2 regions of the Ensifer sp. 4252 genome follow, and region 2 is predicted to be linked to the other one. Evidence: riboswitches for the same ligand, from Rfam matches in the RefSeq annotation. Region 2 holds a riboswitch; the other holds the start of a gene.
The links. A riboswitch is a leader RNA that binds a small molecule or an ion and turns the genes downstream of it on or off. The one in region 2 is predicted to bind cobalamin.
Positions count from the first base shown of each region.

Region 1: it holds a riboswitch for cobalamin, as region 2 does, so the genes downstream of both, ABIE33_RS04085 (aromatic ring-hydroxylating oxygenase subunit alpha) here and ABIE33_RS11175 (CbtB domain-containing protein) in region 2, are expected to answer to the same signal.

Region 1 covers NZ_JBNDIU010000001.1:816,470-820,635, reverse strand. Annotated here, with positions in the region: gene ABIE33_RS04095 (L-threonylcarbamoyladenylate synthase) at 1-848, opposite strand, end outside; gene ABIE33_RS04090 (DUF6656 family protein) at 941-1,540, opposite strand; cobalamin riboswitch at 1,857-2,058, shown strand; gene ABIE33_RS04085 (aromatic ring-hydroxylating oxygenase subunit alpha) at 2,165-3,409, shown strand; gene ABIE33_RS04080 (2Fe-2S iron-sulfur cluster-binding protein) at 3,411-4,166, shown strand, end outside.
Region 2 covers NZ_JBNDIU010000004.1:18,661-22,826, forward strand. Annotated here, with positions in the region: gene ABIE33_RS11165 ((2Fe-2S)-binding protein) at 1-734, shown strand, start outside; gene ABIE33_RS11170 (CbtA family protein) at 810-1,607, opposite strand; gene ABIE33_RS11175 (CbtB domain-containing protein) at 1,808-1,984, opposite strand; cobalamin riboswitch at 2,028-2,297, opposite strand; gene ABIE33_RS11180 (TetR family transcriptional regulator) at 2,296-2,988, opposite strand; gene ABIE33_RS11185 (NAD(P)H-binding protein) at 3,092-3,922, shown strand; gene ABIE33_RS11190 (DUF1772 domain-containing protein) at 3,919-4,166, shown strand, end outside.

The DNA.
Region 1 (4,166 bases), on a different contig from region 2:
AGATTTGCAGCCGCCTCCCGCAGGCTGCCTGCCGGGCTGAGGTCGAGCACGATCGCGGCGTGCTCTTCGCCGGGCAGCGACGCATTGCCGAAGCGGATCAGGGCTTCTCCCGGGCGCACGTCCGCGGCATCGAGCCGGACCGCGGCGCCCGGTGCGTAGTGAGAGGCGAGCATGCCCGGGGCCTCGATCGTTGCTCCGGCGCTTTCGGGCCTCGAGACGGCAAGGCCGGTCAGTCTTTCGATTTCGAGGACGTCGAGACCGCCCGGACGCAGCAGACGCAGCGCGCCATCCTCGACCTTGATGATCGTCGATTCAAGCCCGATCTCCGCCGAACCGGCGTCGAGAATGAGCTTGAGGCGCGGCCCGAGATCGGCTTCCACGTGGGCAGCGCTTGTCGGGCTGATCTTGCCCGAAGTATTGGCGCTCGGGGCGGCGAGCGGGCCGCCGAAGCGGGCAATCACACGACGTGAGAAACCATCAGGCATGCGGATGCCGAGCGTGTCGAGGCCGGCCGAGGCGAGTGCATGCACGGTGCTTGTCGTGCGCTGGGGCAGGATCAACGTCAGCGGGCCGGGCCAGAAGGCCTCGGCCAGGCGCCGCGACAACGGATCGAATGTCACGTGGGCTTCGGCCATCGCCATGTCGGACACATGCGATATCAGCGGGTTGAAGCGTGGACGCCCCTTCATTTCATAGATGCGGCTGATCGCACCCGGATTGGTGGCATCCGCTGCCAGGCCGTAGACCGTTTCGGTGGGGATGGCGACGGGCTCACCTTCGGCAAGCACCGCACAAGCGCGCTCGATCGCCCGTTCCGGCTCGGTCCGTGTATCGATGATTTCGGCCATGTCGCTTCCGTTTCCCTTTCCCTTTCCGAGGCTTCCTTAAAGGAGCCACGGCGAAAACAGAACGATTTTCTTCAGGGAGCCGGGTCTGCGCTTCAGAGGCTGCGAATGATGCGCCTCAGTGCCTCGTCGCGTGCGCCGAGCATCAGCACGTTCTTGAGCGCGACTTTCGGATCGTCGGTGCGAAAGAGCAGCCCGTTGTCGCGAACGCTGCGATTGATGGTCATCTGTCCCTCTTGCGCGTCGGGCTCGATGGCAACGGCAAAGTACATTCGGGAATAGCCGGTCTGGATGCGTTCGAAGAAGTGTTTCTCGTCGCCGAGGTCGCAGAAGAAGTTGGCGAAATAGAACGACCAGGTGACGTCCTTGGATTGGGCAAGAGGTGTCCTTGCCGCCGTCACGTGGCAATAGCCGAGATGCGGCCGGCCAGCGAGCGTGCGGTGGAAGATCATCTTGGGAAACTGGATCGAGGTATGGAAGTCGTTCATCCGCTTGTGCGTCGTTTCGCCGGCGGTCTTCAGCTTGTGGCCGGTGCGCTCGGCAACCTCGTCATAGCTCAGATAGCGCCGTTCGCGCTGCGACCACTGGCGCCTTTCTATGCGGCCGGTGCGCAGGAACTCGGTGTGGACCGCTGTCTTCGGAGCGATCGTTGGCAGCTTCTCGGCTGCGGCGTCGTAGTATTTGAGCTTTGCCATGAACTTCAATGCGCTGTTTGCCGGTTCGGCCGGTTTCTCCGTCAGGCGACGCTAATGCATTATGGTTAATGGAAGATTTCACTCACGTCGGGGGACCTGGCTCCGCGGCGCGGACAGGCATGTCGCAAAATGGCGAAGGATCCGCGCTTTCTCGCAAGCCTTGCCGGAAAAAGCGACAATTGCCTAATCCTTGATCTATCCCATTGTTTACACTGAAAAATGACCAGTCACGAGGCGTTTGATGCGCTCGATGTGCTGTGTCGTCTTTCTGGAATCGGATGTCGTTAATCGGCAGCTGCGACGATGGCTTCGGCGATTAGATATGCCTACTCAAGGTGCTGCCTTTTAGGGAAGGCGGAGAATTGGGAAGCCGGTCAAAACCCGGCGCTGCCCCCGCAACGGTGGTGGAGCGAAAGCCTCGGCACAAAGCCACTGGACGGTTCCGTCCGGGAAGGCGCCGGGCTGGTCCTTGCGGACGGCTCCTGAGCCCGGAAACCAGCCTTGACACGAACAGACCGTAACGGGTTGCGGCGGGCAGCCGGATCGGAGCCGTCATCGCACAGGCAATGCGCCTGCGCGGGTTCCAGTCCTGCCTCTCCGAAACAAGGCGAACGAGGACAGGACATGGACATCAAGGGCGATATGCTCCGCAAGCTGAAGGGTCGACGCGACGGCTACAGCCTCGACCGGGCCTTCTACATCGACCCCGACTACTACAGGCAGGATCTCGAGAGCATCTGGTACAAGGACTGGCTGTTCATTGGCCACGACTGCGAGATCCCGCGCGCCGGCAACTATTTCACCGTCCAGGTCGGCGACTACCCCCTCGTCATCGTCCGTGACCGACAGGGCACGATCCGCGCTCTGCACAATTCCTGCCGCCATCGCGGCTCGCGTGTCTGCTCGCAGCACAAGGGGGCTTCCGCCAAGCTCGTCTGTCCCTATCATCAGTGGACCTATGAGCTCGATGGCACGCTGCTCTTTGCCCGCCAGATGGGGGAGGATTTCGACAAGGCCGCCCACAGCCTGAAGCCGATCCACTGCGAGACAGTCGGCGGCTACATCTTCATCAATCTGTCCGAACAGCCGATGGATTTCGGCCCGTTCCGCGACATGGTCGCGCCCTATCTTGCGCCGCATCGCCTGGGTGAAACCAAAGTCGCCTTCGAAAGCACGATCATCGAAAAGGGCAACTGGAAGCTCGTCTGGGAAAACAACCGCGAATGCTACCATTGCGCCGCCAACCATCCCGAGCTTTGCCGCACCTATCCCGAGGCGCCGACGGCGACCGGTGTGCAGGGCGCCAAGGATGATCCCGTCATTGCCGCGCACTGGGCCAAGTGCGAAGCGGCCGGGCTGCCGAGCGAGTTCCGCATGTCCGATACGGGCCAGTTCCGCTCGGCGCGCATGCCGTTGATCGACGACGCCGAGAGCTACACCATGTCCGGCACCCGCGCCGTGCGGCAGCAGCTGTCTGCAGACGTCAGCCAGAAGCATATCGGCACGCTCCTGCTGTTCCACTATCCATCGACCTGGAACCATGTGCTGGCCGACCATGCCATCACCTTCCGTGTGCTGCCGCTCGGCCCGGAGCTGACACAGGTGACGACGAAGTGGCTGGTCAACAAGGACGCGGTCGAAGGCGTCGACTACAATCTCGAGGAACTGACGCATGTCTGGACCGAGACCAACGATCAGGACCGACAGATCGTCGAGGAGAACGCTTTCGGTATTCGCTCTCCGGCCTACCAGCCAGGCCCCTATTCGCCCGATCACGAAGGCGGCGTGATGCAGTTCGTCGAGTGGTATTGCAAGTTCATGGAACAGCGCCTGCAAGGCGACGCTGCTCCGCTCTTCCGGGTCGCCTGACATGCAGATGGCATCCTCGTTCCATCACTTCGATGCGCTTCATGTCTGGATCGACAGGCAGCACATGCTCGAATGCACATCGGCGGTCGTCGAGACCGCCGATGTAATGACCTTTACGTTCCGGGCCGAGAAGCCGGCATGGTTTCGTTATCTGCCCGGGCAGTTCGTCACGCTCGAACTGCCGGTTACGGACGACGAGCCGGTGATGCGCACCTACACGCTGTCGTCGACGCCCTCGCGGCCGTTGTCTATTGCTGTCACCGTCAAGGCGCAAGCCGACAGTATCGGCACCCGCTGGATGTTCGATCACCTGAAGCCCGGCATGCGCCTGAAGGCTTTCGGCCCGCTTGGCGATTTCAGCTTCGTGCGGCATCCCGGCGAAAAATACCTGTTCATATCGGCAGGCTCCGGCGTCACGCCGATGATGTCGATGACGCGCTGGATGGCGGATTGCGTTCCCGAGACCGATGTCACTTTCATTTCCTGCGCTCGCCGGCCCGATGATCTCCTGTTCCGCTCGGAGCTCGAAGTGCTGGCGCGCCAGATGTCTGGGCTAAACCTCGGCTTCGTGGTCGAGGGGCATGAGTCAAGGCACGGATGGCACGGGCTGCGCGGCCGCATCGACGGTGCCAAGCTGCCGCTGCTTGCGCCCGACTTCATGGAGCGTACGGTGTTTTGCTGCGGTCCTGAGCCGTTCATGCGCGGAGTGCGCGAGTTGCTGAAGGCGGCCGGTTTCGACATGAGCCGTTACCACGAG
Region 2 (4,166 bases):
GCGACGATTTTCTTTCCGAGGCGCGGTTCTGGGCGGAGGACGGCGGCGGGCTAGAAGCCGGCCTTGCCTATCAGGATCGTTTTGCCGAGGGCATGGACGACAAGATCCGGGCCGCCCATCTGATCGCCTTCTACAGCAACCAGCTCGCCCTGGCGCTTGGCAGCCTCTACCTCGGTGCAGGAATCGTGGCAGCCGTTCGCGGCCTTCGCTTCGAAGAATTTTCAAGGGTGTATGGCGAGCGGGTGGTGGAGGCCAAGCGGTTTCATTTCAGCCTAGCCTTGCCCGCAGCCGGAGATGATACCCCAGCGGATGCGGACGCCTTCGGTGAAACCTTCGCTGCGCACCTGGCGCCGATCGTCGCCACGTTGAAACGCCGCACCGGCTTGTCCTCGGGCGCGCAATGGCGGCTTGCGGCGGATTCGCTTGCCGGCGGCTTCCTGGAGATCGGCCGCGCGCTCGGCGACGAGGAGACCGGGATGGCGAGGGCGCTGGCGATCGTCACGCGCGCGGGCACGCCGCTCTTCTCCGACAGGCTCTGTTACGAAAACATCACCGTCGAGATCGGCGACAGTGCCGGCCATCGGCCGCTGTCGCGGGTCTATCGCCTGCGCGGCGGCTGCTGTCTCTACTATCGAACTCAAGGCGGCAGCTACTGCGATAGCTGCGTGCTGCTGGCGCCGGACGAACGTCGAGAACGATTGCAGGTGCATCTGCTGGCATCGCAGACCGGCTGAGGGCATTAAACGACAGAGCCCCTGATATCGGCGATATCAGGGGCTCTGGTTTGATCATGATGTCTGGCCGGCCTGTTACGCCTTAGCGAAACGGTCGTTGATGAAGCCCGCCACCACGCCGAGGACGATCCAGAAGGCGAGCGTGGTGGCAAGGGCTGCCACGGCGAATTCGGCGCCGAGCACGGGCGGGACATTGCTGGAGATGTCCGACGGCTGCGGCGCGCCATAGACATGGGGTGCCGCGATCAGCACGAGGCCGATGATCTTGGCGACGATCTCTCCCCGCAGGACCACGAGATAGAGGCCGACGGCCGAAAGCGCCACAGTTGCCAGCCACCAGACCTGGCGATCTCCCAGCTCGGCGGCCGGGAAGCCCGGCAGTTCCGGCGGCAGACCGATTGCCGGCAGCATGTGCACGGCAAGCCAGCCGCAGGCGCCCCAGAGCGCGCCGTTTCGGAGCGTGATCGGGTAACCGATGACGAGGCTGACGCCGGCCAAAAGCAGCGCGAAGCCGGAGCCGGTGACCAGATTGGCGATCAGCGTGCCGGAGAAGCGGCTCATGCCGAACATGATGCCGCCTTCCTCGTGTTCGCCCTCATGGGCGTAGGCGGGGGTGATCGGCGACAGGGCGTCGAGCAGGGCGCCGATCGGCGAAACCGCCTTCAGCGACGAATGCTGGTCGTGGTTGGCTGCGGCCGGATCGGCCGATCCGGGCTGTACGGCGGCAGGCTGTTCGCCGGCTGCCGGCGCTTCGCCTTCGAATTCTTCGGCATGCAGGATCAGCGGTACGACACGCAGTTCCTGGGCGCCGGTCATGAAGACACCGGCAATCAATCCAGCCACGATCGCGGCCAGAAGCGTTCTGACAATCATTTTCGATGTCCCTCGATATCGGCGCGCCATGCATCATCTGGCGGGCAGCGCCGTGTCCCATTGGCAAATTTGCGAACGGCTCCATCCGGCAGATCTTCAGTCTGCGTCAGACGTAAGCAAACGCGTCCGGCTGTCTGCCGGAAGCGTTTCTGTCCGCAGTTATGTCGATGCGGAACGCATGCAGCGTCCCTGAGCATCGCTTAGTGGCAGGGGAAGCCGTAGGAGTGGCGGGTGTCGTGCGCGGTGTCATGCAGCACGGCCGAGTTCGCCAGGCCTGCGCCAAAGACGAGGAAGCCGCCGATGAGGAGCGCGATGATACCTGCGGTCAGACGATCGCTGAGGGAGAGCGGAATGCTCGAAACTGTTGAAGTAGCCATGACAACCTCCGTGATGGCATCGGGATGTTTCCCGGTTTGGGCCCTATGCCCGCATCGACTGGCAGGTTTCCTGGCTCAGGACGTCGGGTGAGATCACCCTGGATTTGCCTCGCCTTCCCAGAGCCAAGGTCCGCCCTCTCGCGGTCTCGTCTCCAGTGGCTTTTTCCGGATCGCTCCGGAACGGCGCATTCACGTCGCTCTACAGTCGCGGGGTCGGCCGTGATTTGAATGCCCAGTATGGGTCCATCCGTCACGTTCCCGTTTACTCCCGAAACGCGTTCGCGTTGCGGGAACCAATCGATCCATGATGATTAGGATCGCACCCCGGAGATGTCAATTAGACTTGCGCCGCCGCCCGGTCCATCCGCGACAAAATCACGAAGGATCATGCGTTTATAGGCTTCGACGATCTGGTCGCCCTCAGCGCGGTCGACGGAGACCGCAAGCCGCATGGTGCAATCGCCGAGATGCATGATCAAAAAGGCGGCGCTGTCGATCGTCTCCCGTGGTGTGTCGGGTGCAAAGCGCACCCAGACGTCGGCAAGAAGCCGGCCGCCGGCCCGGCTTTGCAGAAGGTCGATCTCACGCAGCGCCTTGTCGGCCTGCATCGCCGACCAGATGTCGCGCATCACCGGCTCGGCCAGGAACATATCGTAATAGATGTCGAACAGCACGGAAAAGGCGTCGCGCAGTTCCGCGATCGACGTCACCTTGGCAAGCTCGGCCTGGATGCACTCGCTGCAGACGGCATTGTAGCGCTCGGCCAGCGTGCGCACGATCGCGGCCTTGTCGGGAAAGTACTGGTAGAGCGAGCCGATCGAAATTCCAGCCTTTTCAGCGACTTCGCTCATGCGCATGGCGTCACTGCCCTTCTCCTGGATGATCGCCGTCGCGCAGGCAAGGATTTGCTCGACGCGGTCGCGGCTGCGCTTCTGGCTCGGCGTACGGCGCAGCGCGGTCTCGTCGTCGGCGGGAACCGCGGCAGGGCTTATTTCTGGAATCATGAGTGATGCTCACATTTTGACTTGACTCTTAAAATACGAGGATTTATCACATTTGCAAATGTGAGAGATGCTCATGTTTGTGAATGAACCTCAGGAGGAAGCGATGACGGACAAACTCACACTGGTTTTGGGCGGTACCGGCAAGACGGGGCGGCGGGTCGCTGCCCGCCTTGAGGAGCGTGGCGTTGCGGTGCGCATCGGCGCCCGTTCGGCGTCGCCTTCCTTCGACTGGACCGACGAGGCGACCTGGCCGGCAGTCCTTGAGAATGTCGAGCGCATCTATGTCAGCTACCAGCCGGATCTGGCGGTGCCGGGCGCCGTCGACGCCATTCGCAAATTCTCGAGCCTTGCCGTTCGCTCGGGCATCAAGCGGCTGGTGCTTCTGTCCGGGCGCGGCGAGGACGAGGCGGAAGCGGCCGAGCGCGAGTTGCAGGCCTCCGGCGCCGACTGGACGATCATCCGGGCAAGCTGGTTCTTCGAGAATTTCAGCGAGGATTTTTTGACCGATGCCGTTCGCAGCGGATCGGTCTTCCTGCCGCCGGATCAGGTCATCGAGCCGTTCATCGGTACCGACGACATTGCCGACGTGGCGGTTGCAGCGCTTCTGGATGAGGGGCATGTCAGCAAGGTCTACGAGTTGACCGGCCCGCGATTGATGACCTTTGCCCAGGCCGTGGCCGAGATCGCCGCGGCTGCCAACCGCCGGATCGCTTATCAGCCCGTGCCGGTTGCCGACTTCACCGCGCAATTGCGGGCCGACGGTTTGCCTGATGACTATGTCGAACTCATCCGCTATCTCTTTACCTCGGTGCTCGACGGACGGAATTCTCAAGTGACGTCCGATGTCGAGCGCGTGCTTGGGCGCAAACCGCGCGACTTCGCCGACTATGCCCGGGAGACTGCTGCAACTGGTGTCTGGAGTATCGCCGCATGATCCCGATGATCCCCGCTCTGGCGTTTGCCGCCGCGATCGGCTCCGGCCTGATGGCCGGGCTGTTCTTCATCTTCTCGGTCTGCATCATGCAGGCCTTGTCGCGGCTGCCGGCGGAGCAGGGGATCGCGGCGATGAACGCCATCAACGTGGTGATTCAGAATCCGCTGTTTCTCAGCGCGTTCATAGGTACGGCGCTGTTGGGGCTCGCGCTGGTGGTCGCGGCCTTCATCTGGGGCGGTAACGG